2 regions of the Nocardia terpenica genome follow, and region 2 is predicted to be linked to the other one. Evidence: riboswitches for the same ligand, from Rfam matches in the RefSeq annotation. Region 2 holds a riboswitch; the other holds the start of a gene.
The links. Region 2 has a riboswitch for magnesium ahead of HPY32_RS07385 (DUF8020 domain-containing protein). Riboswitches for the same ligand answer to the same signal wherever they lie in the genome.
Positions count from the first base shown of each region.

Region 1: it holds a riboswitch for magnesium, as region 2 does, so the genes downstream of both, HPY32_RS36920 (MgtC/SapB family protein) here and HPY32_RS07385 (DUF8020 domain-containing protein) in region 2, are expected to answer to the same signal.

Region 1 covers NZ_JABMCZ010000005.1:228,193-237,414, reverse strand. The annotation lists gene HPY32_RS36940 (TetR/AcrR family transcriptional regulator C-terminal domain-containing protein) at 1-247, shown strand, start outside; gene HPY32_RS36935 (hypothetical protein) at 290-601, shown strand; gene HPY32_RS36930 (ABC transporter ATP-binding protein) at 546-1,880, opposite strand; gene HPY32_RS36925 (ABC transporter permease) at 1,894-3,630, opposite strand; gene HPY32_RS36920 (MgtC/SapB family protein) at 3,639-4,349, opposite strand; M-box (ykoK) riboswitch at 4,534-4,700, opposite strand; gene HPY32_RS36915 (TetR/AcrR family transcriptional regulator) at 4,753-5,388, opposite strand; gene HPY32_RS36910 (Na+/H+ antiporter) at 5,429-7,294, opposite strand; gene HPY32_RS36905 (hypothetical protein) at 7,442-7,711, shown strand; gene HPY32_RS36900 (FtsW/RodA/SpoVE family cell cycle protein) at 7,755-9,222, shown strand, end outside.
Region 2 covers NZ_JABMCZ010000001.1:1,567,097-1,576,318, reverse strand. The annotation lists gene HPY32_RS44455 (non-ribosomal peptide synthetase) at 1-1,590, opposite strand, end outside; gene HPY32_RS07400 (MbtH family protein) at 1,628-1,828, opposite strand; gene HPY32_RS07395 (MFS transporter) at 2,110-2,502, opposite strand; gene HPY32_RS07390 (beta-ketoacyl reductase) at 2,499-3,218, opposite strand; M-box (ykoK) riboswitch at 3,396-3,565, shown strand; gene HPY32_RS07385 (DUF8020 domain-containing protein) at 3,908-4,627, shown strand; gene HPY32_RS07380 (ABC transporter permease) at 4,666-6,420, shown strand; gene HPY32_RS07375 (ABC transporter ATP-binding protein) at 6,468-7,751, shown strand; gene asnB (asparagine synthase (glutamine-hydrolyzing)) at 8,057-9,222, shown strand, end outside.

The DNA.
Region 1 (9,222 bases), on a different contig from region 2:
GGTCCTTCCGGAGATCACCTACCGAAAAACCCTGGGCGCGATGGAATTCGACCGGGACACCATGCTGGCCACCCTGGAACAGGTCGCCGCCGACTACCCGGAGATGATCGCCGACTACCGCGAGACGGTCCGCAGCGGCGACCACGACACCATGCGTGCCCTCGCCTTCGACTTCGGCCTCGTATGCACCCTCGACGGCCTCGCCGCCCGCGTCCCGGCCGCCCGGAACGCCGCCACGAAGACCTAGCCCGATTCCGCGGGAACCGGTGGGGGAGGGCACAGTATAGATATGGTGTTCACCCTGCCCGGGACCGATGCGGTGCTGGTCGCGCTGGCGGCCGTCCCCGGGCATGTGCCCGCCTACAGCCGCAGCGAGGTGTGGATCGGCACCGGAATTCTGCTGTGCCTGCTGGTGGGGCTGCTGATCGTGCTGGTGCGCAGCACCAAAGTCGGTCCCCGGCTGCTGCGCGGCACCAAAGTCGGTCCCCGGCTGCTGCGCAGCACCAAAGTCGGTCCCCGGCACGCTTTTGGCCGGGGACGGCGAATCAGTCCCAGTTCTCGCGGACGGCGGCGAATTCTTCGGCGGCCCGGTCGGCGGTGATCTCGTCGTCGTCGGCGTCGTAGTCGTACAGCTCGGCGTAGCGGCCCCAGTCGATGGCGATGTCGAGCTGGCGGCGGGCGTCCTCGGCGGAGAATCCGCGCCGCAGCAGATCCAGGAAGAAGCTCGCCCGCAGCGTGCCGTCCGAACTACCGGCCAGGCCCTTGCAGATGGTGCGCACCAGCGGCGCGCGATGGCGGGCCTGCTCGGCGAAGATCTTCTTGCTCTCCTGGATATCGGCGGTGGTGAAGCGGGTGCCGATATCGGTGAGGGTGACATCGCCGGACTCGACGGTAATGAAACCGAGCAGGGCCGCGGCGTCGACCAGCGGCAGCAGATCATCGATCTCGAAGTTGAGCTCGTCGGCGATCTCCGGCAGATCCGCGCGCCCGCCGGAGGCGTAGACCAGCTCGACCAGACCGGCCAGCCCGCCGACCGAGGCGTCGGGCAGCGGGGTCGCGGTCGGGGTCGCCTTGTCCGGTTCCGGTTGCGCCCGCACGGTGTCGCGGCCGGTGAGCAGGCCGTAGATCTCGTCGACCAGCAGCTCGAACCCGCCGGTGCGGCGGTCGCGCGGGCGGGCCATGGTCACCGGGATATCGGCGATGATGCGGCCCGGATTGGCGCCCAGCACCACCACCCGGTCGGCCAGCAGCACCGCCTCCTCGATGTTGTGGGTCACGATGCACACGCACTTGGTGGGGAAATCCTCGGTGGCCCACAGGTTCACCAGCTCGGTGCGCAGGTTCTCCGCGGTGAGCACGTCCAGCGCCGAGAACGGCTCGTCCATCAGCAGCAGGTCCGGTTCCAGCACCAACGCTCGCGCGAAACCGACGCGCTGGCGCATGCCGCCGGACAGCTCCTTCGGATAGGCGGTCTCGAACCCGTCCAGGCCGATCATGTCGATCGCCTCCAGCGCCCGGCGCCGGCGCTCGGCGCGGGGCACGTTGCGGGCGGCCAGCCCGAGCTCCACATTGTCCTGCACGGTCAGCCACGGCATCAGCGCGAAGGACTGGAACACCAGGGCCGCACCGGGATTGGCGCCGTCGAGCTGGGCGCCGCGGTAGCGGACGCTGCCGGTGGTGGGGGCGATCAGGCCCGCGATGGTGCGCAGCAGCGTCGACTTGCCCGACCCCGAACGGCCCAGCAGCGCCACGATCTCGCCGCTGCGCAGCGTCAGATGGATGTCGTCGAGAACCTGCAGGGTGTCCCCGGCGGCGCCGGTGAACGACTTGCCGACCCCGTCGACCTCGAGCAGCACCTCGTCGGTGGTGGTTGCCGTCATGAAATCTCTCCTGTCACAACGAGTATCGGCGTTCGGCCAGGTCGTAGAGGCGGCGCCAGAACAGGCGGTTGACGCCCACCACGTAGATGCTCATCACCACCACGCCCACGAGGATGCGCGGCCAGTCGCCCGCGGTGGTGGCCTCCTTGATGTAGGCGCCCAGACCGGTCGCCTTCAGGGTCTGGCCGTTGTATTCGACGACCTCGGCGACGATCGAGGCGTTCCACGCGCCGCCCGCCGCGGTGATCGCGCCGGTCACATAGCTGGGGAAGATCGCGGGCAGGATCAGCCGCCGCCACCACAGCGGCCGGGGCAGGCGCAGATTCGCCGCCGCCTCGCGCAGATCGCCCGGCACCGCGCTCGCCCCCGCGATGACGTTGAACAGGATGTACCACTGCGCGCCCAGCGCCATCAGCAGCGCGCCCGCCCAGTTCAGGCTCACCCCGGTCGCCACCAGCACCGCGGTCACCAGCGGGAACAGGAAGTTGGCGGGGAAGGAGGCCAGCACCTGCACGATCGGCTGCGCGAACCGGGACACCTTGGGGTTCAACCCGATCCACACGCCGATCGGCACCCAGATCGCGGTGGCGACGATCAGCAGCACGATCACCCGCAGCAGCGTGACCGCGCCCAGCCCGAACGCGTGCGCCACCTCGCCGAAGCCGACGCTGTGGTGGATGTAGGTGACGATGCGGTAGCAGCCCCACACGATCACCGCCAGCGTCACCGCCGCGAACGCGACGTCGCCGAGGCGGCGGCGGGTGATCGGCACGTGCAGCCGGTGCTCGGCCAGCCCGAACACGCTCATCACCCGGTCGATCAGCGGGACCAGCGGGCCGAACACCGTGCCGAGCATCTCGGGAATGTTGGAGCGGCGCAACAGATCCAGCGTGATACTGCGCGGCGCCTCGGCCGGTTCGGACTCCTCGTAGCGGAAGCGTTCCGCCCACGCGGTGAGCGGCCGCCAGAACAGCACGTTGACGCCGATCACCAGCACGATCATCACGCCGATCGCGATGAGCACCTTGCCGTTGTCGCCGGCGTCGCTGGCCGCGGCCACGTACGAGCCGATCCCGGGCAGCGTGTAGGAATGGTTGTTGACGCTGATGGCCTCCGACGCGGTCAGGAAGAACCAGCCCCCGCCGAAGCTCATCATCGCGTTCCACACCAGCGGCACCATGCCGCTGGGCACATCCACCCGCCAGAACCGTTGCCAGCGCGACAATCTCAGATTGCGGGCGGCCTCGTCGAGCTCGCGCGGCTGCGACACCAGGCTGTGGTAGAACGCGAAGGTCATATTCCACGCCTGCGAGGTGAAGATCGCGAAGATCGACGCCGCCTCCAGGCCCAGCTGCGAGCCCGGGAACAGCGCCAGGAACGCGGTCACCGTCACCGACAGGAAACCCAGGATCGGCACCGACTGCAGGATGTCCAGGACCGGCAGCAGCACCGTGCGGGCCCGGCGCAGCCGCGCGGCCGCCGAAGCGTAGACGAAGGTGAACGCGATCGACAGGCCCAGCGCCACGAACATCCGCAGCAGCGACCGCGCCGCGTAGTACGGCAGTTCGGCGGCGTCGGTGGACACCGCGGCGGGGGCGGCGTTCTTGTCGAAGGGCACGTTGAGCCCGGTCGACAGGCGCACGATCAGCCAGATCAGTACCGCCGCACCGGCGAAGACGGCCACATCGGCCAGCCGCGAGCGCGGCCGGTCCAGTGCACCGCGGGAAGGATAGGAACGCAGGGCCGACATGAGTCTCTCTAATTCTCCGTTTCCGCGGTCACGGGGATGTTCCAGCCGACGCTGGTGACCGATGGTTCCAGGCTCAGGCGGCTGACCGCCGATTCCATCTGCCGGTCGTCGCGCTGGTCACCGACCAACTCGGCCTGCACCTCCACCACACCGGCCCGATCGGTATTGCGGCTCGAGATCGACACGAGCCGGAAGTCGGTGCGCGTCAGCGCCTGCACCAGCAGGGCCCGCACGTGCGCCTCGTTGTCGTCGTTGGTGACCGCCGAGAAGATATAGGACGTCTTCTGCTCGCGGCCCGCCTCCGGGTGCCGGTCCACCGCGCGCCCGGCCCAGCGCAGCGCGATGTTCACCGCGACCACCGCCAGCGTGCCCGCGACGGCCGTGCTGTACATCCCGGCGCCCGCGAGCGCGCCCACCGCGGCCGAACACCACAGGGTGGCGGCCGTATTGAGGCCGCGCACCGAGAAGCCCTCGCGCATGATGACCCCGGCGCCGAGGAAGCCGATGCCCGAAACGATCTGGGCGGCAACGCGAGTCGGGTCGGCGTCGCTGCCGTGGAAGCCGTGCGCGGACAGCAGGACGAACAGGGTCGCGCCGGTGGCGACCAGCGTGTTGGTGCGCAGCCCGGCCATGCGGGCGCGATACTGACGCTCCAGGCCGATCACCACACCGCAGCCGACACCGGCCGCGAGCCGGATCAGCATGTCCACCGTCGTCATGAATCCTCCGGAATTTGGCGGCGACCTCGCGCCGCAGGCTACCGGATGTCGGACTCGGACAGGGGGCGCGCGCGATGGTCGTCGAGTGAATAGTTGGCGAACTGGCATGTATGACTGCCGTCGGGCACGGCGACCACCTCCTTCCGGGCGCGCCGAAAGAGTGCACCGGCACCTGCCGCCGGTGAGCGCCACTCCTCGTAAGACCTTTGGCACTCCACGGCGTGAACCCGAGCGGGAGCCAGTCGGGATCACCCCTTAAGCCGGGGAGACCTGTCCTGACCCGGGGCGTCTCTCGACGTTCGGGGTCGCTGGCCTGTTTCCGTGGAGGAGCCTCAGCGAACGTTCGGCACCAAGCGACAGCGAGTTAACACCCGTCGCAGCCAAACCGCAACTCCTGTGAGGTCTACCTCTCCCGGTCCCGATACAGCGACCGATAGGCCGTGATCACCTCGACCAGATGGTCGACCACCTGCTCCCGGCTCACCCGCAGCGAACCGTTGAGCCAGGCCGAGAACATGCCCGCATTGCCGGAGGCCATGGTGACCGCGGCCAGGCGGCGGCGGACGGGGTCTTCGATGTGGGCGAACAGGTGGTCCTGGATGAGGCGGGTGAAGGCGGGCATGACCGCGATGGTGGTCTGGCCCAGGCCGGTACTGGAGTAGGGCTCCACCAGGAACAGGCGCGACTTGCGGGGGTCCTCGAGCACCTTGGCGACGAGGGCGTGGGCCAGTTCGCGGTCGCGGGCCGGGTCGTCGGCGGCGGCGAAAGCGGTCATCGGGGGCAGGAATTCGTCGGCGACCTGCCGGTACAGCACGTCGAGCAGATCGTCGCGGCCGGTGAAGCTTTCGTAGAAGTAGCGGTCGGTGAGCGTGGCGCGCCTGCACACCGCGCGCATGGTGACCGCTCCCGCCCCGGCCTCGCCGATCAGATCCAGGGCAGCCTCGAGCAGGGCCGCGCGCCGGGCCTCGCGGCGCGCGGTGAGCGTGGTGCCGCCCCACAGCCGGGGTTCGGCATCGGCGGAGTCCTGACCGGTGTGCACGCGCCCAACCCTAACGCGCACATGTGGTTGCGGCGTGCGGTCAGCCGAGGATCTCGTCGACGTAGCACCAGCGCCATTTCTCGCCGGGTTCCACGCTGCGCATGACCGGGTGGCCGGTGGACCGGTAGTGGCGGGTGGCGTGGTTGCCCGCCGAGGAGTCGCAGCAGGCGACGTGGCCGCAGGTCAGGCACATTCGGAGGTGGACCCAGGTGAGGCCCTCGGCCAGGCATTCCGCGCAGCTGTCGGGGAGTTCGGGCAGGGAGAGGTGGGGGGCCTCGCGGAGGTGGTCGCAGCCGGCGGTGGCGGGGGAGCGCAGCGTGTCGTCGGGGTTGTCGTCGGCCTCGGCGACGCGGTCGATCGTGGATTCCTCGAGATCGAGGGCGGCCATGACGTGTTCGAGCACCTCGTGATCCATGATGCCCGAATCGCGCACGCGCAGTACGGTTTCGCGTTCGGCGCGCAGCATGGCCAGCCGCAGCCGCCGGTATTCGCCGCTGGGGGTGACGCGGACCGACTCCGCCCGGCCCAGCTGCTCCCAGGCGGCGTGCGCCCGGCGCTCGACTCGATCCCGCAGCGTCGCAACCACTTCCGGCGGGGTTTCCGGCGCGATCTCGGATTCCAGCGCGACCAGGCCCGCCGCCGTGGCCTGCTGGAGCAGATTCGCCTGCTGCAGTGCGTCTTCGGCGCGGCTGGGGCCGCGTAGCCGCAGCAGCCGGATCAGGCCGGGCAGCGAAATGCCCTGCAGCAGTAGCGTTCCGCCAACCACCACCAGCGCCAGCAGCTTCAGCGTCGCCAGCTCACGGGTGTCGGTCGGCAGCAGCAGCGCACCGGCCAGCGTCACCACCCCGCGCATCCCCGCCCACGCCACCACCGCCGGACTGGTCCACGCGGGTTTCGGCTTACCGCGCGGGCGGCTCTCCACGAACCACGCGAAATAGGTGCTCGGGAACACCCACACCACGCGCGCGACCACCACCGTGGCGAGCACCGCCGCGCAGGTCGCGATCAGCGTGCCGTGGTCCAGGCCGCTGTTCCAGGCCTCCTCCAGGATGTGCCGCACCTCCAGGCCCATCAGCAGGAAAACCGCGCTCTCCAGGATGAATTGGATGGTGCGCCAATTGGTGCGCTCGGCGATGCGCGAGGCCGCGCTCTGCCACACCGGCGCCCCCTGGCCCAGGATCAGCCCGCACACCACCACCGCGATCACCCCCGAGGCGTGCGCCGCCTCGGCGGGCAGATACGCCGCGAACGGCGCCAGCAGCGACAGGCTGGTGTCCAGGATCGGATCGGTGATGCGGCGGCGCAGCACCGCCAGCACCCCCGCCGCCAGCACCCCGATCGCCGCGCCCCCGGCGGTGGCCCACACGAAGTTGCCGCCCGCCTGCCAGATGCTGAACGCCCCCGCCGACGCCGCGATCGCGGTGCGCAAGGCCACCAGCGCCGTCGCATCGTTGAACAGCGCCTCGCCCTCGAGCAGGGTCACGATCCGCCGCGGCATCCCGACCCGCCGCGCGACCGCGGTGGCCGCCACCGAATCCGGCGGCGACACCACCGCGCCGATCGCCACCGCCGTCGCGAACGGCACCGCCAGCAGCCGCCACACCACCACCGCCACCGCGAACGTGGTGAACAGCACCAGCCCCACCGACAGCAGCGCGATCGAAATCTTCTTGGCCCGGAACTCGACCAGCGAGGTGCTGATCGCCGCGGTGTAGACCAGCGGCGGCAGCAGGCCCAGCATCACGATCTCGGGATTGACGTCGACCCGCGGCACGAACGGCAGATACGACGCCACGATGCCCGCCACCGTCAGGACCAGTGGTTCGGCGATGCCGAGCCGCCGCGCCAGCGCCGCCAATGCGACCGCCACCGCGACCAGCACCACCAAACCGACTGCCAAGTGCACGAGGCTTATCGTGCCAGCACGGGTATCGATCGGTGCGCACGGTTCGCCGGAGGCGGACAGTTCGGTATACGGGGACACGTGCAGAAACCGGCTCTGACGCGCCGGGCGAAGGTGCGCGGGGGTGGTGTTCGCCGATAAGATCGCGGAATGCCAGCCACCCTCGCCGAACTCGAAGCCCGGGTCGCCGTTCTCGAAGCGGACCGCGCCGATTATAAGGCCGTGCTCAGTAGCATGAATGCGCTGAGCCAGCAGACGCGCGAACGACTTGACAGGCAGGACGCCAGGTTCGACGAGGTCGATCGCCGATTCGACCATGTTGACCGCAGGCTCGACGACACCAACGCTCGCGTGCGCTCGATCGAGGAGAACGTGGCCGAGATGAAGGACCTGCTCCTGCAGGCATTGGACAAGCGCTGAGCGCCCGGCGGTAACCGGCCGATATCGCGGGACACGCATACTGGTGGACGTGAGCGCGTTTCGGGATACTTCGTCCGGTCCGATCGCCCTGTCGTCGGGACCGATCGGGCGGCCCAATCCGCGGCGCACCGAGTTGGTGCTGTGTGTGGCGGCGGTGGCATTGGTGGCGGTCGCCGGATTGGGCATGTCCGCGGCCACCGGTGGCGGCGACGGCGATTCGCTGCAGTGGGCGCTGGGCGTTTTCGCGGTCCTGACGGTGCTGGCGCATCTGGCGGTGCGGATCTTCGCGTCCAAGGCGGATCCGGTGCTGCTGCCGTGCGTGGTGTTGCTCAACGGGCTCGGGCTGGTGATCATCGACCGGCTCGACCGCGCCGAGGCCGCCAATGCGGTGGCGCTGGGCAAGCCGGTCCCGTCCTCGGACGCCGCGCACCAATTGATCTGGACCGCAGCGGGAATCGTGTTGTTCGCGGCCGTGCTCGCGGTGATCCGCAATCACGGGCAGCCCGCCAAGTACGCCTACACCTGTGGGCTGGCCGGTATCGTGCTGCTGCTCATCCCCGCCGTGCTGCCGTCGCGGTTCAGCGAGGTCAACGGCGGCAAGAGCTGGATCATGTTCCACGGCTTCTCGATTCAGCCCGGCGAGTTCGCCAAGGTGCTGCTGCTGATCTTCGTGGCCGGATTCCTGGTCGCCAACCGCGACCTGTTCGGCACCGCCGGTAAACGGTTCCTCGGGTACACGCTGCCGCGGCTGCGGGATCTGGGGCCGCTGCTGCTGGTCACCTTCGTCTCGGTGCTGGTCCTGGTGTACGAGAAGAACCTGGGTTTCTCGCTGCTGGTGTTCGGGACGGTGCTCGCCATGGTGTACGTCGCGACGCGGCGGGCGTCGTGGCTGCTGATCGGGATCGGCATGTTCGCGATCGGCGCGGTCGTCGCCTACCACCTGTTCGCCCACGTGCGGGTGCGGGTGCAGGTGTGGGAGGACCCGTTCGCCACCTACTACACCAACGGCTATCAGATCGCGCAGGGCCTGTTCGGGCTCGGCACGGGCGGGCTGCTCGGGGCCGGGCTGGGCGGAGGCCGCCCGCAGGAGGTGCCGTTCGCCAAGACCGACTTCATCATCTCCACCATCGGTGAGGAACTGGGCCTGATCGGGCTGAGCGCGGTCATTGTGGTGTTCGCGATCATCACCATGCGCGGCTTCACCGCCGCCCTCACCACCCGCGACTCCTTCGGCAAACTGCTCGGCGGCGGGCTGGCGTTCTCGCTGGGCTGGCAGCTGTTCGTGGTCGTCGGCGGCGTCACCAAACTCATTCCGCTGACCGGTCTCACCACCCCGTTCATGTCCTACGGCGGCTCCTCGCTGCTGGCCAACTACGTGATCGTGGCGCTGCTGATCCGCATCTCCCACGACGCCCGCAGCGAGGCCGCCCCCGCACCCCCGCCGGTCGCCCCGATCGCGGAGGCCATGACCGAACACATCCGCCAGTCCACCCCGCCCCGCCGGGTGAAAT
Region 2 (9,222 bases):
ATCCAGCTCCGCATACGACAGCCGCTGTTGTTCGCACACGACCGCTTCCGCGTCCGGTGTCCGGTCTGCCCACTGTTCGAGCAGCGACACCACCGTCGCCGCTCCGGGTAGTTCCATCGCCGTCCGGTTGCGCAGCTCGACGAGGTCGGTCCATTCGCCACCGACCACCATCGGCAATTCCGACAGCCGCACTCCGACGTCGCCCACCACCGTTTCGAGGATGGCCACGAACCGCTCCGCCAATACCCGCACGGTAACCGCATCGAACAGATCCCGCGCGTAGATGAACGCGCCCTCCAGCTGTTCGCCCTGTTCGATCATGTGCAGTTCGAGATCGAACCGGACGATGTCGGCGTCGACATCGAATTCGTCCTCGGTCGTCGCACCGATCCGAATGTCTTCGCGAGGAGTATTGATCAGCTGGAAGGTGGTCTGCACCAGAGGGTTACGGGACAGGTCCCGCTCCGGTGCCAGTTCCTCCACCAGCCGCTCGAAGGGCAGGTCCTGGTGCGCGTAGGCGCCGAGCGCGGTCTCGCGCGTGCGCGTCAGCAATTCCTCGAACGTCGGGTCCCCCGCGCAGTCGGCCCGCATGACCAGCGTATTCACGAAGAATCCGATCAGCTGCTCCAGCTCCGGACGCACCCGTCCGGCGATCGGGACGCCGACCGCGAAATCCGCATTGCCGCCGTACCGGCTGAGCAGCGCTTGGAACGCCGCCATCAAGGTCATGAACAGCGACACCTGATACCGGCGGCTCAGTGCCCGCAGCCTCTCGCTCAACTCGGCCGACAGGGAAAACGAATGCGCGCCACCATCGAAACTCGCGACGGCCGGACGGGGTCGATCCAACGGCAATTCCAACGGGGCCAGCCCGTCCAGCCGATCCCGCCAGTATCCCAGCTGCTCCTCCAGCACCGGACCGGACAACCAATCCCGTTGCCACACCGCGAAATCCGCGTACTGCACCGGCAGCGGCGGCAGGGGCGACGGCTCACCCGCGGCGAACGCCTTGTACAGCGTGTTCAGTTCACGCAGCAGCACCCCGATCGACCACCCGTCGGACACGATGTGATGCATCGTCAGCAATAACACGTGGTCGTCGTCGGCCAACCGCATCAGGCACGCCCGCAACAGTGGACCCACCGACAGGTCGAAGGGACGTCGCCCCTCCGCGCGCGCCGACTCCCGTGCGCGCGCCAACGGATCGATGGCGCCGGACAGATCCACCACGGGCAATACCGACCCGACCGGCGGCTCACCGACGACCTGCCGCGGCTCACCGCCCGCGCTCACCAGCGCCGTCCGGAACACCTCGTGCCGCACCATCAGCTCCCGCACGGCCCGGTCCAGCGCGCCCGCATCGACCGAACCCCGCAGCCGGAACGACACCGGCATGTTGTAGAACGGGTTCCCCGGCACCAGCTGATCGAGAAACCACAACCGCTGCTGCGCGAACGACACCGGCAGCGCACCGGATCGATCCGCCCGGCCGATCGTCCCGCCTCCGCCCGGCGACCCGCCCGCCGCCAGCATCCGTTCCACCAGCAACCGACGGCGCGACGCAATCGAACTCTCAGCCGAACCGGACACGGCACACTCCATCCAAGTCGAGAAGCAGAAAGTGTTGTCAGTCGGCGGATCCGAGACGGTCACGCACACTCTTGGGCCGGATATCGGTCCACACCTCGTCGATATGCGCCAGGCATTCGTCGCGCCCGCCCCGCACACCGGTCGCCGTCCACCCGTCCGGCACCGGCCGCGCGCTCGGCCACACGGAATACTGCTCCTCGTCGTTCCGAACAACCAGATATTCGTCGAAACCGATCACCACGCAAGTCCTTTCGAGAATCCCCGGGAGCAACCTGCCGCACCAGCACCCCCGACGGCCCGCGACGCCACCCCGACTCCTGCCATCGTCACGAACCCATACTCGCCACGCCCCCCGACATCGAGCAGACGCACGGCTGACGCATCACCACCCTCAACCCCCTGGTCAGCCCGCGCTCCACCCCTTGGCACATGGTTTGACTACGGGTCCGCCCGGCGCAGTACGGGACCGATCCACCGCCGCGACGCCCGAGAATCACCTCGACATGCCCGCAAGGCTTGTCAGCGGCCACCCACCGCCGAGCCCCGCTCGACCCCCCGAGGCAGCACCTGCACCAACGCGATCAAGGCGACGGCCACACCCGTCAAATACACCAAACTCCAACCGAATGCATGCCCGTACCCCGCATTCCACCCCGCCACGGCCTCCGCCCCCGGCGGCAGCAGCCCATAGAACACGACCCCGATCACCGCCACCCCCAGCGCATTACCGACCTGGAGCCCCGTGGCCAGCACACCGGAGGCGGCACCGGCGTGCTGCGGGGTCATGCGGGCCAGCACCGTCGTGGTCAGTGGTGCGACGGCGAGACCCAATCCGGCTCCGTCGATGATCAAGCCCGGCACCAGCCACAGGGCCGACCCCGATACGCCGATCCGCGCCACGGTCGCGATCAATACGGCAAGGCCGAGGATGCGTAGCAGGCCGCCGACGGCGATGGCCTGGCGGCCCAGTCGGGCCGCGATGTGGCGGGCGGCCAGGGAGGCGCCGAGGTAACCGGTGCCGACGGCGATGAAGACCAGGCCCGCGCCGAGAGCGTCCAGGCCGCGGCCGAATTGCAGATAGAGGGCGAGTACCAGGAAGTAGGACGCCATGCCGCCCGGATCGCCACGGTCATGATCGAGTCCAGGCCGGTGTCGGCCAGCGGGCGCCGCACGTCCAGCTGCCCCTCCGGGAGTCCCAGCTCGGCCTCGAACTGTGCCTGCACCTCGTCCGGCAGCCGCTCGTGCAGCTGCTCGGGCGGCAGCGCCGACCAGTCCGGCGCCGAGTCCGGTGCGCGCGTGGGTGTCCCGGACGCGACCGCGGCCGCGGACAATTCGCTCAGCAGCGGCAGCCGCGGCGCACCCGATTCCAGCGGCAGCACCCGCATCACCGAGCAGCACTCGACCCGATGCCGGACGGCGAATTCCCAAGCACGCAAAGCCTGTTCGGCCGTGATGTCGGCGACGCCGAGCGCCTCGGCCTCCGCGTTGTACAGCTCGGTGACGGTCCCGGCGGCCATGCCGAGCCCGCGCCACGCCGCCCACGCGAAGGTGGTGGCGTCGGGGCGGTCGCCGGTGCGGTTGCGGTGCACGGCGAAGGCGTCGAGGAAGGCGTTGGCCGCCCCGTTCATGCCGGGAAGTACGGCCCGACGTGTCAGCTACGACACCGTCTGACAAGACATTCAGTCAATAGCAGGAACCTGCCTGCCGGTCGGTCGGACGGGGCCGCGGGCCGAGGTCTGCTTCGAAAATAAACTATTCTCCCGATATCCGGAGTTGACATTTTCCCGAGGCTTGCCTACGTTGGCACTGCACCTCGATAGGCGAGGCTCCTGCGTGAACATAGGCCACTGATCTGACGACGTCGAGAGACGCCCAAGGTTAGGACAGATATCTTCGGATTAAGGGGATATCCAAAGTGGCTTTCCGATTCGGAACACGTCGCGCAGTGCCAAAGCTCTGACGAGAGGGGTGCGTGCCCGGCGCCGTTGCGTCCGGCACTCTCCTCGCGTGCGTCGAATCCGTGTGCTACCAGCGAGGAGGTGGAGAAACCACCTTGGCGTCAGACGACGATCCGTACCCCTGCCCGCCCGGCCGCTCCGCCGCGCACCCGCCTCGAAACCGCCGCTGACAGCATTCGGTAGCGCGCCGGTTCGCGGATGTCCGCATTCCGTACAGCAGCCGTTTCCCCTCCATTCAGATATCCGGTCGAATTCTCGCAGACGACCGGAAATTCAGCGATGAACAATTATCCGTTCGCGCCCGGCGCAACGGCAATCGAGCCTGCCCGAAATCGGGCGGAAACTTCAGGAGAATACCCGTGAGCATTCGTTCCACCGCCGTCGTCGCGGCACTGACCGTGACCGCGCTCGCCGGAGCCACGGCCACCGCCGACGCGCAACCGACCCCGCCGATCGTCCGCCCCGCGGCCGCGGAGTCCGGCCTGCCGTCGCTTCCCGTCGAGGCCCGGATCGCCGACGGGGCGGTCCGGCTGCACACCGACCTCGGCACGCTGCGCGTCGCCGACAACCAGCTCCAGATCATCGACCCGCACGAGATCGTCATCGGCCGTGTGCCATTGACGATCGTTCGCGACGGCACCGCATACCCGATCGACGCCCGGGCCGACGAGCACACGGCGCTGCTGACCCCGCGTCCCGACCGGGCCTATCCCACCGCCGCCGACATCGCGGGCGACAGTTTCGAGGATCGGCTGAACACCGCGATGAGCAACGCCAACAACGAACTGACGGTGGCCCTGGCGGTGGGCACGCTGCTGGGCGCGATCATCGGCGGCCCGATCGGCTGCATCGCACTCGGTGCCGCCGGGGGTGCCGCCACCGGATCCGCCAGCCTCGGTGCGCTGGCGGCCCCGGGCGCGCTCGCCGGATGCCTGACCGGCGCCGTCACCGGCGCGGGCATGGGCGTGATCGTGTTCGACCTGCTCATCGGGGTGCCCGCCCTCATCGCGACGGCCATCCACTTCCTCACCACCATGACCGCGCCGCCCGCCCCCGACGCGGGCCCGGCCGACAACTGACCGAACGACAGGCCAGCGACGAAAGGGGTACGGCCGTCATGGCTGACCTGGCAATCTCGAACGCCCCCAAACCATCCGACGTCGGCGACCGTAGGACACGGGAGCGCCTGCACCCCGCGGACTACCTGCTCATCGTGGCCGCGGCCGCGCTGATCGTGGTGGCCCTGCGGCTGTTTCGCGACATGTCGATACCGTGGACACCCGACTCCGACGACACGGTGTCGACCGATCCGGCGAAGCTGCCCTACTACGCGGCCCGTACCGCGCTGCGCATGTTCGTCGGTCTGGCCGCGTCGATGGTGTTCACCCTGATCGTCGGGCAGTGGGCGGCCCGATCCCGGCGCGCGGAGAAGGTGCTGATCCCCGCCCTGGACATCCTGCAATCGGTGCCGGTGCTGGCCCTGGTGTCGATCACCGTGACGGCGTTCATCGGGGTGTTCCGCGGCTCGCTGCTGGGCGCCGAGGCCGCCTGCGTGTTCGCGATCTTCACCGCACAGGCGTGGAATATGACCTTCGCCTACTACCAGGCGCTGCGCAATATGCCGCGCGAACTCGACGAGGCGGCGCGCTCGATGCGGCTGACCCGCTGGCAGCGGCTGTGGCAGCTGGAGGTGCCGACCGCGATGGTCCCGCTGATCTGGAACGGGATGATGAGCTTCGGCGGCGCCTGGTTCATGCTCGCGGCCTCCGAGGTGATCACCGTGGCGGGCAACGACCACGCCCTGCCCGGCATGGGCAGCTTCATCGCCGCCGCGACCGCCGACGCCCAGGTGGGTCCGCTGCTGCTGGGCGCGCTCGTCATGATCGCCAGCATCGTCGCGATCAATGTCGCGTTCTGGCGGCCGCTGACCGCCTGGGCCGAACGCTTCCGCATCGAACACACCGAAAGCGCCGTCGCGCCACGCAGTGTCGTCCTCGATCTGCTGCGCCGGACCACGATCCCGAGCCGCCTCGGGCGACGGTTGCGGCCGGTCGCGGACCGGGTCGATCGGGCCATGGCGATCTTCGGGCGCAGCACGAAACCCGCTGCCTGGGAACAGCATCGGAGCACGCCCGCCGACGCGGTCTTCTTCGCGGTACTGTTCGCCGCGCTGGGGTGGCTCACCTGGACACTCGCCGAATACTTCGCGCGCACAGTAGGACTCGCCGAGTTCGGGCCGACGACGCTGATGGGCCTGGTCAGCCTCGGCCGGGTGCTGGTGCTGCTGGTGGTGTCGACGGTCGTGTGGGTGCCGGTCGGCGTCTGGATCGGGATGAACCCGCGGATCTGCCGGTTCGCGCAACCGGTGGTGCAGGTGCTGGCGAGCTTCCCGGCGCAGTTCCTGTACATCTTCGTCATCGCGGCGCTCACCTGGAGCGGCATCTCGCTGAATGTCGGCGGTATCGCGCTGATGGCGCTCGGCGCCCAGTGGTACGTGCTGTTCAATGTCATCGCCGCCGCCGGACAGATCCCGACCGATCTGCGAGAAGCCATGGACGACTTGGGAGTTCGCGGACTCCTGCGATGGAAGTCGTTGATCCTGCCCGCCATCGTGCCCGGATACGTGGTCGGCGCCATCACCGCATTCGGCGGGGCATGGAACGCCACCCTGGTCGGCGAGGTCGTCGACTCCGGCGACACCCACCTGCAGGCATTCGGCCTCGGCGCCTACATCACCAATGCCACCGCGGCCGACGCCTTCGCGAAGGTCCTGCTGGGCACGGTCGTCATGAGCATCGTGACCGTCACCATCAACCGCCTCGCCTGGCGGCGGCTACAGCGCATCGCCGAACGACGCTACGCCCTGCTGTGACCGAAAACCCTTGTCCCCCACACTATGTAACTCGGATGGAGAATCACGTGCCCGCACCGATCATCACCGTGGATCGTGTCACCAAGAACTTCACCAATCCTGCCGGAGAACAGCTTCCGGTCCTCGCCGACGTCTGCCTCGAGCTCCGCGAGGGCGAAATCGTCGCGCTCCTCGGCAAATCCGGATCCGGCAAGTCGACCCTGCTGCGCATCGTCGCCGGTCTGATCCAACCCTCGGCCGGTGCCGCCACGCTCCGCGACGAGGTCATCACCGCACCGAATCGCAGCACCGCCATGGTGTTTCAGACCTTCGCCCTGCTGCCCTGGCTGACGGTGCGCCAGAATGTCGAACTCGGCCTACGGGCACAGGGGATCTCGGATCCGGAACGCGGCGAGCGGGCCCGCAGGGCGATCGACATGATCGGCCTGGACGGCTTCGACAATGCCTACCCCAAGGAGCTTTCCGGCGGCATGCGTCAGCGAGTGGGCTTCGCCCGCGCCCTGGTCGTGCAACCGGAGGTGCTGCTGATGGACGAACCGTTCTCGGCCCTGGACGTCCTCACCGCGGAAAACCTTCGCGGCGAACTGATCCGGCTGTGGAGACAACCCGACTTCCCGACCAAGGCCATCCTGCTGGTAACACACAATATCGAGGAGGCCGTCCAACTGGCCGACCGAATCCTGGTGCTGGACAACAACCCCGGCCGCATCAAAGGCGATCTACCCGTAGACCTCCCCCGCCCCCGCGACGTACGCACCCCCCAATTCCACCGCATCGTAGACCAGGCGTACCGAATGCTGACCGACACCACCGACCACCCCGCTACCCCCACCACCCCCACACCGACCACCCACCCCCTGCCCGACGCCGACGTAGACGCCATCGCGGGCCTGCTCGACCTACTCGCCGCCCACAACGGCCGCCTGAACCTCCCCGACCTGGCCACCTCATTACGCTTCGAACTAGACGACCTCATGCCCCTGGTAGACGCCGCCACCCTCCTCAACCTGGCAACCACCCACACCGCCCACCTCACCCTCACCCCCGAAGGCCAAGCCTTCACCACCGCCGACCCCACAACAGCCAAACAAATCTTCGCCCGAGCCGCCCAATCAAATTCCCCCCTGATATCAGCCATCACCCAAACCCTGACCACCACCCCCCACCACCAAATCCCCACCGCCTTCTTCCTGAACCTCCTCCGCCGCAACCTCACCGACACGACCGCCCAACAACAACTGCGCATCGCCATCGACTGGGGGCGGTATGGGGAATTGTTCGATTATGATGCGGATGATCAGTTGTTGATCCGGGGATCGGTGGAGGGGTGAGACGGGCGGGGTGATCACCGTCGGGCAGACCCAAGATCACCGCGAGCGATGTTCGGTCACCTGCGGTCGCACCGAGCAAGCGCACTCGAACACAGGCTCGATCAGCCGACGCACCAACCCACCGCTCAGCTCTCCGCATCGCTCGGGGCTCGCAGGTCGAGACCGGCTGTAGGTGAAGTCGAGGGCACACCTCGATAGTGAATCGCATGGCCACGGACACGTTCATGGACTGTGGCGGCTCGAAATATCGGCCGAGTCGCTGTGCCACAGCGAAATGGTCGGGAAATATCCGAAAGGGGAAATCGATGTGCGGTATTGCTGGCTGGGTATCGTTCGGTGAAGATCTTTCTTCACGAAAGTCCACGCTGGAGGCGATGACCGCGACCATGTCCTGCCGGGGGCCGGACGAATCGGGGACATGGCTCGGCGCGCATGTCGCGTTGGGGCACCGTCGGCTCGCCGTGATCGACCTGCCCGGCGGCACACAGCCGATGGTCATCGACACCCCGCAGGGGCCGGTAGCGACCGTCTATTCGGGCGAGACCTACAACTTCATCGAACTGCGCGACGAATTGCGCCGTCAGGGCACAACGTTCCGCACCGATTCTGATACCGAGGTGGTCCTCCGCGGTTATCTGAAGTGGGGTGAGGCGGTCGTAGACCGGCTGAACGGCATGTACGGTTTCGCCATCTGGGACTCCCGCGTCGACAAGCTGGTGATGATCCGGGACCGGATGGGAATCAAGCCGTTCTACTACTACCCGATCGACGGCGGTGTGCTGTTCGGCTCCGAGCCGAAAGCCATCTTGGCCAACCCGCTCGCAGATGCCCTGGTCTGTCTCGACGGACTGCGAGAAATTCTCACCTTCGCCAAAACTCCGGGACACGCGGTCTGGGAGGGTATGCGCGAGCTGCGGCCCGGCCATTTCGCGGTGCTGGATCGCACCGGGTTACGCGAGAGATGCTATTGGAAGCTGCAGGCCGAGGAGCACACGGACGATCAGCCAACCACGGTGGCCCGGGTGCGGGAACTGCTGGACGACATCATCCACCGTCAGCTGATCGCCGATGTGCCGAAGTGCACGCTGCTATCCGGCGGACTCGACTCCTCGGCTATGACTGCGCTCGCCGCTGCCGAGCTGCAGCGCCAAGGCGAGGTTGTGCGCAGTTTCGCGGTGGACTTCGCTCAGCAAGCGGACAACTTCCGGGCCAACGAGATATCGCTGACCCACGACACCCCGTATGTACACCTTCTCGCCGAACACATCGCCTGCGAGCACAAGGACATCGTTTTGGACGGCACCGAGATGGCCGACCCGGCGGTTCGGGCTGCCTCGGTCGGCGCCAGGGATTTCCCCGGAGCTTTCGGTGACCGAGATAACTCGCTGTACCTGCTGTTCAAGGCAATTCGAGAGCGGTCGACCGTAGCATTGTCCGGTGAATCGTCGGATGAGATTTTTGGCGGCTACCC